DNA from 3 places in the Anoxybacillus sp. P3H1B genome. Region 1 is predicted to be linked to each of the others. Evidence: riboswitches for the same ligand, from Rfam matches in the RefSeq annotation. Region 1 holds a riboswitch; each other region holds the start of a gene.

Region 1 (3,283 bases):
TAATAAGGAAGCGCCGATTAAAATGACCAGCTTGCGCTTGGCAACATGGACACCTATGTGAGCAGCTGCCTCTTCACCAAAGGCAAAAGCGTTTAACTCGCGGTGATTCACTAATAACAGCAAACATCCTATTATAAAAAACGGAAGCATCATGACAACATATTTCCAGCTTCGCATCGCGACGCTTCCCATCAACCAAGTAATAATTTGCCGCAGTTCCTCTCCTGTCAGCGCAATCATAAGCGAGATCAACGCGCTGAAAAATGCGCTGAAAATAATTCCGGTTAAAATGATCGTTTCCACTGACATGCGCGGATCGACGGCGCGAGTAAAAAACAAAACGAGAAAAAGAGTCAGCAATCCAAACGCAATGCTCATGATCGGTAATGTAAACGATCCAAACCACGGCAATTGCAGATGAAAGAACAAAACGACGACCGCTCCGACTGACGCGCCCGATGATACTCCAAGCGTATAAGGATCAGCCAATGGATTTTTTAGCAATCCTTGAAACGCCGCTCCCGCCAACGAAAGGGAAGCGCCGACTAAAAAAGCCAAAACAACGCGCGGCAAGCGGATGGCCATCACAATTTGCACAAGCGTATCAGGAATGTCAGGGGACGGCGCAATTCCCCACCATTGCTCTAAAAAAATGTCAATAATAGACGAAAAGGGAATCGATAGTGAGCCTATCGATATCCCTAACAACATGCACACGACCACCGCCGTAAGAGCGATGACGTAGGCAATTATATTATTTAAAGATTTCCGGATAAATGACTTTGGCAAGTTCCTCTACCCCTTCAACAAGGCGTGGGCCTGATCTTGTGACTAAATCAGAATTCACCTCATATACGCGTTGATTTTTAACCGCCGAAACGTCCTTCCACGCCGGTCGTGCCATCACTTGCTTTACAGCATCTTTCACATAGTCTCCATACGTGACAACAATTACATCCGGATTGAGCGCTACCGCTTTTTCTTCCGTAAACATCGGCCATCCTTCTTGATCGCCAGCCACGTTTTCTGCTGAAATCGCTTGCAGCATGTCATTGATAAATGTTCCCTTTCCTGCTGTATAAATTTGTGGCGCCGGCTGCACTTCCACCCATACTTTTACCGGATTTTTCACGTTTTTTGCTTTTTCCTTGATGGCTTCAAGCTTTGATTTCATCTGGTTAACAATTTGATCGGCTTTTTTCGTTGTCCCTGTTGCTTGTCCAATTAATTGGATCGAATGGTAAACATCATCAAATGTTTTGGCATCGTTCACAACAAGCACTGTAATTCCCGCATCCTTCAGCTGCTGCAGGCCGTCCCGCGAATTATGGGCACTCGATGCGTGGGCAAGCACTAAATCAGGCTTGAGTGAAATAATTTTCTCCACGTTAAACTCCATGCCGCCAATTTTTTCTTTATTTTTTACATCTTCCGGATAGTTATCAAAATCACTGACTCCAACAATTTTCTCTCCTAAACCAAGTTCATAGGCAATTTCCGTATTGCTCGGAATTAACGAAACGATTTTTTTCGGTTCGGACTGAATCGTGACCTCTTCCCCTAATCCGTCCTTAACGGTTACCGGGAAAGCAGCTGTTGCTTCTTGCTTCGCATTGGATGAATGAGTGGATTTGTCTGTTTCTTGATTACCGCACGCGGCAAGAAGGCCGAACGTCAGCATCAACACAAGCAGCCACGTATAATACCTCAGTTGCTTCATCATGGTTTCTCCTCCTGCACATATAAATTAAAAAATGCCCATCCCGGACGGAATGAGCAAGAAACGACAAACCATAGAGTTGTGGCAGCATAATAACCACCTTTTGCCGTTTCGCCATCTCACCCCCCGAAGATTGGAAACATCGAGCAGTCAGGGCAGGTCTACTGACTTATGCTTCATCCTACTTTGAACCTTCCCATGCGGCCAACAGCTTGCCCATCAATACCGCACAGTGGTTATTTCATTTCGTCAGCATTTACAGTTGCGGGGACAGTTCTGGATTCGCACCAGATTCCCTATTAAGCCTATTAGCGATTCGCTCACTTCGGCACCCTTCTGCATCGATATACAATTGTAAAAAATAATCGAACAATTGACAGTTACAATATTAAAGGACGAAAGGCTGTTTGGCAACAAAAAAATGACGGAATTCGCCATTTTTCCCGTCTCTACTTATACGGATCTCATTTTTTAACGCATTGGCGTGATGAAAGCACATCCACCGACTTACCGCAAAAACGACTCGAACAGCAGTTTATCGCCATTCGAGTCGTTTGGATCGCTATTAATTGTTAATATAGCGTTCAAATACATCCCCAAAATCTTTCACTGTATACTGCTTCTTAGTCTCAACAAGCCAGTTGAACGCGATTTGATTTAGCTCTTTAAACTGTTCAGCAATGCTGTTTGGAGTGCTGGCGACACGCCCTAGCACGGAGGAGGCAACATCGAGACTTTTTCGCGCAAAGTCGAGCGTCGTTTCATTTTCATGGCAAATTTCTGAAATTTTTAAAAGTGCTTTATATAAATCTTTCACTTCTTCCAGATGCTTTTTATGCACATCAATCGAATAGTGCTCCGATCCGATAGTAAATTTAATCTCTACATCTAAATCGACCGTGCCTGCCGTCTCAAGCGATACGCCGGCAATTGGATGCTTATAGTAATCATAACGGCGCAGCGTTCGCTTTTTACTTGTCGCGCTCGTCCCATCTAAATGAATAAGCGCTCGGTTAGTAAAGCAATATTCATCTGATTTGGACTTAATCAAAAAATAAATCTTTTCTCCATCTTCATGCATCACATAATCGTCTGCGTCCACTTTATCATAATTTTCGGGTTTAATGACAGAGCCGATATCACTTAATCCGAGAACATCAGCAGCAACTTTGCCAAACATCCAGCATCTCCTCCCCTTTCTTTTCTTACAATCCCATTATACCATCCATTTGCTTTCCAGATCCGATAAACAGAAAAAATAAAAAATGGATTTATAGCCGATTCAAAAGCACAATCCTTTTTTAACAGATGGAGGCAAATCATAGAACACTGTCCAATACAACTTTTTATAAACGTCATTCTTCGCTGAAACCTCCGTGCCTTGTCACAGGATCAAGAGACGATGCGAGTGCTATAATATATTTATGATGATGTCCCAAAGTTCATATTCTGTTCATAAACATCAAGTACAATACATACACGACAGCATAAAAATCATAGCAAAAAGAGTGGTGATCAAATCGTGCAAAAGCAATCATTAGAAGAAAAAGCAGACTGGCGCTC
Region 2 (3,283 bases), on a different contig from region 1:
ACATAATCCGCAATTTGAACAAGCAATTCGTCTGTTTGTTGTTTTTCATTATTTTTTATTAAAACTTCACTCATGAATCTCTTCCTTTCTAGACTCCATTTATATTATGATAAAAAGAAGAGGAATTGCTGGCCCCAATTCCTCTTCGGGTGAGCGTTTAATCTGCTTTTTCAGTTCACTTGCAGGTGGCGCTCTCCGACATATTTGACGCGAGGGCGGTATAGCCGGTTATTGTTATGCTGTTCAATCACGTGGGCGCAAAGGCCGGCGGTTCGGGCACTAAAGAAAATCGGTGTGTAAAGCTCAATTGGAATACCAAGCAAATAATAGACAGGAGCAGCATAGTAATCTAGATTTGGATAGAGTCCTTTTTCTTCTCTCATAATTGTTTCTCCCGCCTCGCACATTTCGAGCAGAGTCGTGTCGCCGCGGACTTCGCTAAGCTCTTGAAGCGCCTTTTTCATAAGCAAGGCTCGTGGATCCATCTTTTTCATGTATACGCGATGACCAAATCCCATAATTCGTTCCTTATTGGCTAGCTTTTGATAGAGCAGCTGTTTGTATTTTTCTGGCGATTCCGCTTCTTTGAGCATATACATAACGGCCTCGTTGGCTCCTCCATGAAGATGCCCCTTTAACGATGACACAGCCCCTGTCAATGCTCCGTACAAATCGGCGTGGGTGGAGGAAATGACCCGCGCTGTAAATGTCGAGTTTGGCAGCTCATGTTCAATATAAGCGATGAGCGAACGGTCAAATATTTTCACTTCCAGCTCGCTTGGTTGCTTCCCTGTCAGCATATATAGAAAATTGGCGCTGTAAGAGAGTTCTTGGTGCGATGGAACGACTGGCTGGTTATGCAACAAGCGATGGCTGCTTGCAATAATGGCAGGTACTTGAGCCAAAAGCTTAATCGCTTTTTCTTTATTAGCCGCTTCTGTTCGTTCATCGAGATGTGGGTCAAAGCTGGCTAAAACGGAAATACCGGTTCGCAGTGCATCCATCGGATGGGTAGTTTGCGGCAGCTGCTTCAAAATTTTCACCAGTTCTTGCGGCAGTGTTCTTTGTGTGTGAAGCTGCATTTCAAAGCGCTCTTTTTCTGGCTGTGACGGTAGTTTTCCTTCAATAAGCAGATGTGCTGCCTCGGTATATGTTTTGGTTTCTACAAGCTTGATCAGATCATATCCCCGGATGACGATTTCTTCATTCTCCACATCAAGAAATGAAATTTTCGTTTCAGCCGCTATGATTTCTTCTAATCCTGGACGAAATTCCAAAAAGATCCCTCCTTAATTTAAAATCATTTGCTTTCGTCGGCCGACTCCTTGCTGAAAACAAGTTCTTGTCGTATTTCTTGATATGCTTGCTGCAAATTAGCACGGCATGATGGCTGTTCTGACAAAGGGAGGCGGACGGCAATTTCCGATTGATAATGATCGTACAGATCCATTAAAGAAACGGGTGGATGTATTGTAAAATTGTTCATGACCGTTTGCTTAAACGCTTCCAAAAAATATTGCTTTGTTCCGAATGTGTTGTGCATGATGTCTGTCCTTTCGTTCTCAAGTTCCAATACGATTCGAATGATGGACATGCGCTTGAAGCAAATAAAAAAAGCATCTTCGCAAATGAAGATGCTGAAAAAGCGCATACGATCCCCTATGAAAAACATATACAAAAAAACATATGTTTTTTCCGCTTCCTCAACACCCCCTATCCTCGTAGGTTTTTGGTGTGGACCGAATCAGGCAGGTCTCCTGGCTTATGTTCATCGCTTCCTAGCCCCTTCCCGTTGATATGTCAAGCATTCAACAGTGGTTTTGGCAGGTTGCTCCCATTTACAGTTGCGGGACAGCGTCGGATTTGCACCGAACTTCCCTTTTAAACCGGTCAAGCGCTCTTTTGCTTACCGATACCTGATCCTAACCAAAGTTATTCAATTTTCAAGTTCACTATATCATATTTTTTCTGAGACGAAAACAAAAAAATTCTTAACTTTCTAACAGGTGGCCTGGGCTGCTTCCGACAGTGTTCGATCATGAAAGTTATCTAGATATAACTTAAGGATGAAAAATGAGAAGGTGATGCTCCGATTTCGACGGTTGAGCATTCGAACAACACGGTCTACAGCTTATTGGTTGATACTTGTTACGCTTTGAAACTGGAATGCTCTTTTTGAATGGTTAATCTTAATAAAAGCGATCGACTTCTGTCGAAATTAGATTTGCGCCATGAATCAGAAGACTTAATCTCCTTGACAATTTTTTCGAAGAATGATAGGGTTATTGTAAAATTTTTCTGATACTTCATGACAGGCTTAGAATGGAGGTTTGAAGCGTTTTTTTCTTGGCGAACAAGAAAATAAATGTGGGAACAGGTTCCAAAGGTGAGTCAAGACTAAATGGCCCAGTCCAAGGCTCCCTGCGGATGAAAAGGGAAGACCGGTGAGATTCCGGCACGGTCCCGCCACTGTAATAGAGGAGCTTTCCGCTTTACTGCCACTGATCAAAGATTGGGAAGGCGAGCGGAAAGCAATGATCCTTAAGTCAGGAGACCTGCCTGTTCTGACAACACTGCTTTTACCTACGGAGGATAGGGAGGTGTTCATCATGGACAAAGGGATTAATCCTTTTTTATGGCATTTCTAGCTTCCGTTGGAGCGTTAGGAATGCTTTTTTATTATTCGGAAAAAGAAATATGACGTCAAATCGCGGTGAATGCGGGGAGATGTGAGGAGAAGAGCAACTCAGCTGGAAGGATGAACGGGAAACCGAGCCATCGAATGGACAACATAGATTTCCTATCAGGCAAGTCCCGCCTAAAGATCAGGTAGAGAGTGGAAAAACGATAAAAATAAAATGATAGGAGAGAGTGAGGAAATGAAATCAAGCAATCTTGGCTATCCACGTATTGGGGAAAAACGAGAGTGGAAAAAAGCATTAGAATCTTTCTGGAATGGAGAGATAGACGAAAAAATTTTTTTGGACACGATGCAGTCCATTCGTCTAAACCATATCAAAAAGCAGCGGGAAATAGGGATTGATCTTGTGCCGGTTGGCGACTTTACCCTTTATGATCATATGCTTGATACAGCGGCTATGTTTGGTTTCATTCCTGAACGTTTCGATTATCAGGGGGGAGAGGTTCCTCTCTCAGTTTATTTCGCGATGGCGCGCGGCAATGAAAAAGCACCAGCATGCGAAATGACGAAATGGTTTAACACCAATTATCATTACATTGTTCCAGAATGGAGCAAGGAACAAAGCTCCCGCCTGCATATAAC
Region 3 (3,283 bases), on a different contig from region 1:
TTGTTTTTCCATCACGGTCGGGCTTTGATTTTGGGCAATTTCAGTGCAAAGGTTGCTACAATAAATCATGCCGAGATGTGAGTTCGGATTTTTTCGATTCACTTCATCGCGATAAAACATAAATGGTGTGCCTGATTCTAGCTGGCTGCGCATAATGCTTTTCATAATTTCAATAGCTGGAACTCTCTCTTTTGAAAGGCGCTTTTCTTGAACGCATTCCCAATATTTTTGACGAAAACTGCCGTCCCCTTTTTCTTCATCATAAAAGTCTTCTAGACTGAATCCCATGATTTGTCGTATTTCGTGTGGATCAAATAAATACCAATCTCCGCGTTTTTCTACTTGCTCCATAAATAAATCAGGGATGCAAACGCCTGTGAATAAATCGTGTGTCCTCATCCGTTCATCGCCATTGTTTAATTTGGCATCTAAAAAAGCAAAAATATCTTTATGCCACACGTCTAAGTAGACAGAGATGGCTCCTTTTCTTTGGCCAAGCTGATCGACGCTGACAGCGGTGTTATTCAATTGCTTCATCCATGGAATCACGCCGGATGAAATCCCTTTAAATCCTTTAATATCGCTGCCGCGGCTGCGAATCTTTCCGAGATAGACGCCAATGCCGCCCCCTGCCTTGGAAAGGTTAGCAATATCGGTATTGCTGTCGTAAATACCTTGCAGGCTGTCATCAATCGTATCGATAAAGCAGCTTGATAGCTGACCATAGTTTTTTCCTGCATTGGCTAAAGTCGGAGTGGCAACCGTCATATATAAATTGCTTAATGCCCAGTATGCTTCTCGGATAAAGGCAAGTCGCTGCGTTTTTGGCTCTTTGGCCATCAATGTCATCGCGATGATGAGAAAGCGCTCTTGCGGCAGTTCATATAAATTTCTTTCATAATCACGGGCAAGATAGCGATCTGCAAGCGTGCGGAGACCGATATAGGTAAATAGCTTGTCTTTTTCTGGATTGATGATCGCTCCAATCTCTTTAATTTCTTCTTTTTCATAATCATCAAGCAAAGAATGGTTGTAAACTCCCTTGGAAACGAGAGAAGCGACCAGCTCGTAAAAATCACCGTAGCGTTCTTTTGGATGATAACCGCGATTTTGAGCTGCTTCGTGATAAAGCTTCTGTAAATAAATGCGGGCGCAAACAAAGGTCCAGTCTGGTTCTGCTTCGCTAATATATGAAAGTCCCTCAAGAATGCAATCATTTGCCATTTGTTCGAAGGACGCAGTGTCTTTGTTTTGAATCATGCGAAGCACACGCTTGATATATTCGGATGTGTCTAGATGAGGAAATTCATTTGTAAGATCATGAATCCAGGCAATCAATTCTTCTTGAGAAACGGTTTGAAAAGTAAACGTCATTATCGGCTCCTCCTCTTTCCAATAAAAAAATCCACTCCGGATTGAGTGGATGAAACGATAGTATAAAAAGGAATAAAACTTCCCTTCTTAAACCATCGCTTCATCTTCTCCCTCCCCGAAGAATGTGAAACGAAACAAGCAAGGCAGGTCTCCTGACTTGTGCTTCTTCCTACTTTGGATCCTTCCCGTATACGCGCCGTATAAGCTTTCGTATACAGTGGAGCTTCCATTTCGTCCGCACATACAGTTGCGGGGGCAGTTCTGGATTTACACCAGATTCCCTATTAAGTCCTAAGGGACACCTTTACTTGTGGTTTGTTCTACTATATATAGTTTTTGTTTTTATTCTTCGATACAATATATTGTGTTTGTTAGTTGCACTGGTATCATCATATAATAAATCAATGGAAAATTCAACTATAATATTTCTGAAGTGGAAAAATAAAAAACGCGCTCGATCGGCGCGTTTATTTTTGAAGTGGGAGAAATTTAATAAGCAGCGAGCGAATCAGTAAACCGGTGAGCACACCAGGAATAACTGAGAGCATTGGCAGCCAAATTGGTCCAAAAAAAATGCCGAAGATGGTAACGCGGGAAGAGTACATCAGTCCAACTGTGACAAAATAAGCTGAAAAAACGAATGGAAGAAAAGCGTAAGGAGAGCGACCACCGTCAGCATCTTTATAAGCATCCCACATTGCAAAAAAATACAAACACGGATAAAACATAAGCCATTGAAAATCAATGACTTGGGTTGCTTCGATTGTTTTTCCCAAAAAGCTCAGGCGAATGGCTTCATTAAATCGGGATTGAGAGTTTACAATAAATTCTAATAAAATAAAGATGGTTCCTTTGAAATACTTTTGATTCAAAAGCTGTCCGAATCCTGGTAAAGCAATACTCCATAACAACCGTTCAATTGCTTTCACGTTTTCTTAACCCTTTACTAATGGATTTTATTTGTTGATCATCGACTATATCCTATATCGCCTCGTATATAGAAAAAGAGCCCTGCCTTATTTTTATCATTTCCGCTTTTTACAGTTTATATAATTACATTTTATTGAAAATATACATTTTGTTCCTATTGAGATCGGGAATTTGAAAATGGTGCATGTTAGGTGTGTAATTTGACATGTTATGTCTAGTTTTGTTCATGTTAAGAAAATATTTGGGTAACTTTTCAGAATAGTTAGTATAATCGCTGTGAGTAGAGTATAATTTTTTAGTGCAAAGGGGGAGAGGATTTTGAAAGCGGTTAAATCAATCGTGATTTGGGGATTGATTTCGATCATTGGAGCCATTGGCTTTGCGGTATTGGCTCTGCACCGCGGCGAAACGATTAATGCGATTTGGCTCATTGTGGCAGCGGTGTGTGTATATGCAGTGGCTTATCGTTTTTATAGCAAATTTATTGCGCAGAAAGTATTTGAGCTGGATGATAATCGCAAAACACCAGCTGAAGTGATGAATGATGGAAAAGACTATGTGCCGACGAATAAATGGGTGTTATTCGGACATCATTTTGCTGCTATTGCAGGAGCTGGCCCGCTTGTTGGCCCTATTTTGGCATCACAGATGGGATATTTGCCGGGCACGCTTTGGATTGTAGTCGGTGTGGTACTAGCAGGTGCGGTACAGGATTTTGTCATTTTGTTTGCTTCAATGCGCCGCAACGGAAAGTCACTTGGTGAAATGATTAAAGAAGAAATGGGCTCCTTCACAGGGCTTGTTGCTATGCTTGGGATTTTAGGTATCATGATTATTTTATTAGCCGTGTTAGCGTTGGTGGTTGTGAAAGCGCTTGTAGGAAGCCCGTGGGGAATGTTTACCATTGCGGCAACGATTCCGATTGCGATTTTTATGGGAATTTACATGCGCTATCTGCGGCCAGGCCGCGTAGGGGAAG

The links. Region 1 has a riboswitch for cobalamin ahead of AT864_RS00940 (ABC transporter substrate-binding protein). Riboswitches for the same ligand answer to the same signal wherever they lie in the genome.
Region 2: another riboswitch for cobalamin. It lies ahead of AT864_RS17845 (hypothetical protein); the one in region 1 lies ahead of AT864_RS00940 (ABC transporter substrate-binding protein).
Region 3: another riboswitch for cobalamin. It lies ahead of AT864_RS07825 (ribonucleoside-diphosphate reductase subunit alpha); the one in region 1 lies ahead of AT864_RS00940 (ABC transporter substrate-binding protein).

What each region holds. Positions count from the first base shown of each region.
Region 1 covers NZ_LPUG01000009.1:124,760-128,042, forward strand. Annotated here, with positions in the region: gene AT864_RS00935 (iron ABC transporter permease) at 1-789, opposite strand, end outside; gene AT864_RS00940 (ABC transporter substrate-binding protein) at 755-1,720, opposite strand; cobalamin riboswitch at 1,857-2,071, opposite strand; gene AT864_RS00945 (PH domain-containing protein) at 2,286-2,900, opposite strand.
Region 2 covers NZ_LPUG01000010.1:90,821-94,103, forward strand. Annotated here, with positions in the region: gene AT864_RS03985 (bifunctional 2-methylcitrate dehydratase/aconitate hydratase) at 1-74, opposite strand, end outside; gene mmgD (citrate synthase) at 171-1,277, opposite strand; gene AT864_RS17845 (hypothetical protein) at 1,301-1,543, opposite strand; cobalamin riboswitch at 1,730-1,935, opposite strand; cobalamin riboswitch at 2,398-2,578, shown strand; gene metE (5-methyltetrahydropteroyltriglutamate--homocysteine S-methyltransferase) at 2,880-3,283, shown strand, end outside.
Region 3 covers NZ_LPUG01000012.1:99,783-103,065, forward strand. Annotated here, with positions in the region: gene AT864_RS07825 (ribonucleoside-diphosphate reductase subunit alpha) at 1-1,374, opposite strand, end outside; cobalamin riboswitch at 1,499-1,695, opposite strand; gene AT864_RS07830 (hypothetical protein) at 1,842-2,303, opposite strand; gene AT864_RS07835 (carbon starvation CstA family protein) at 2,623-3,283, shown strand, end outside.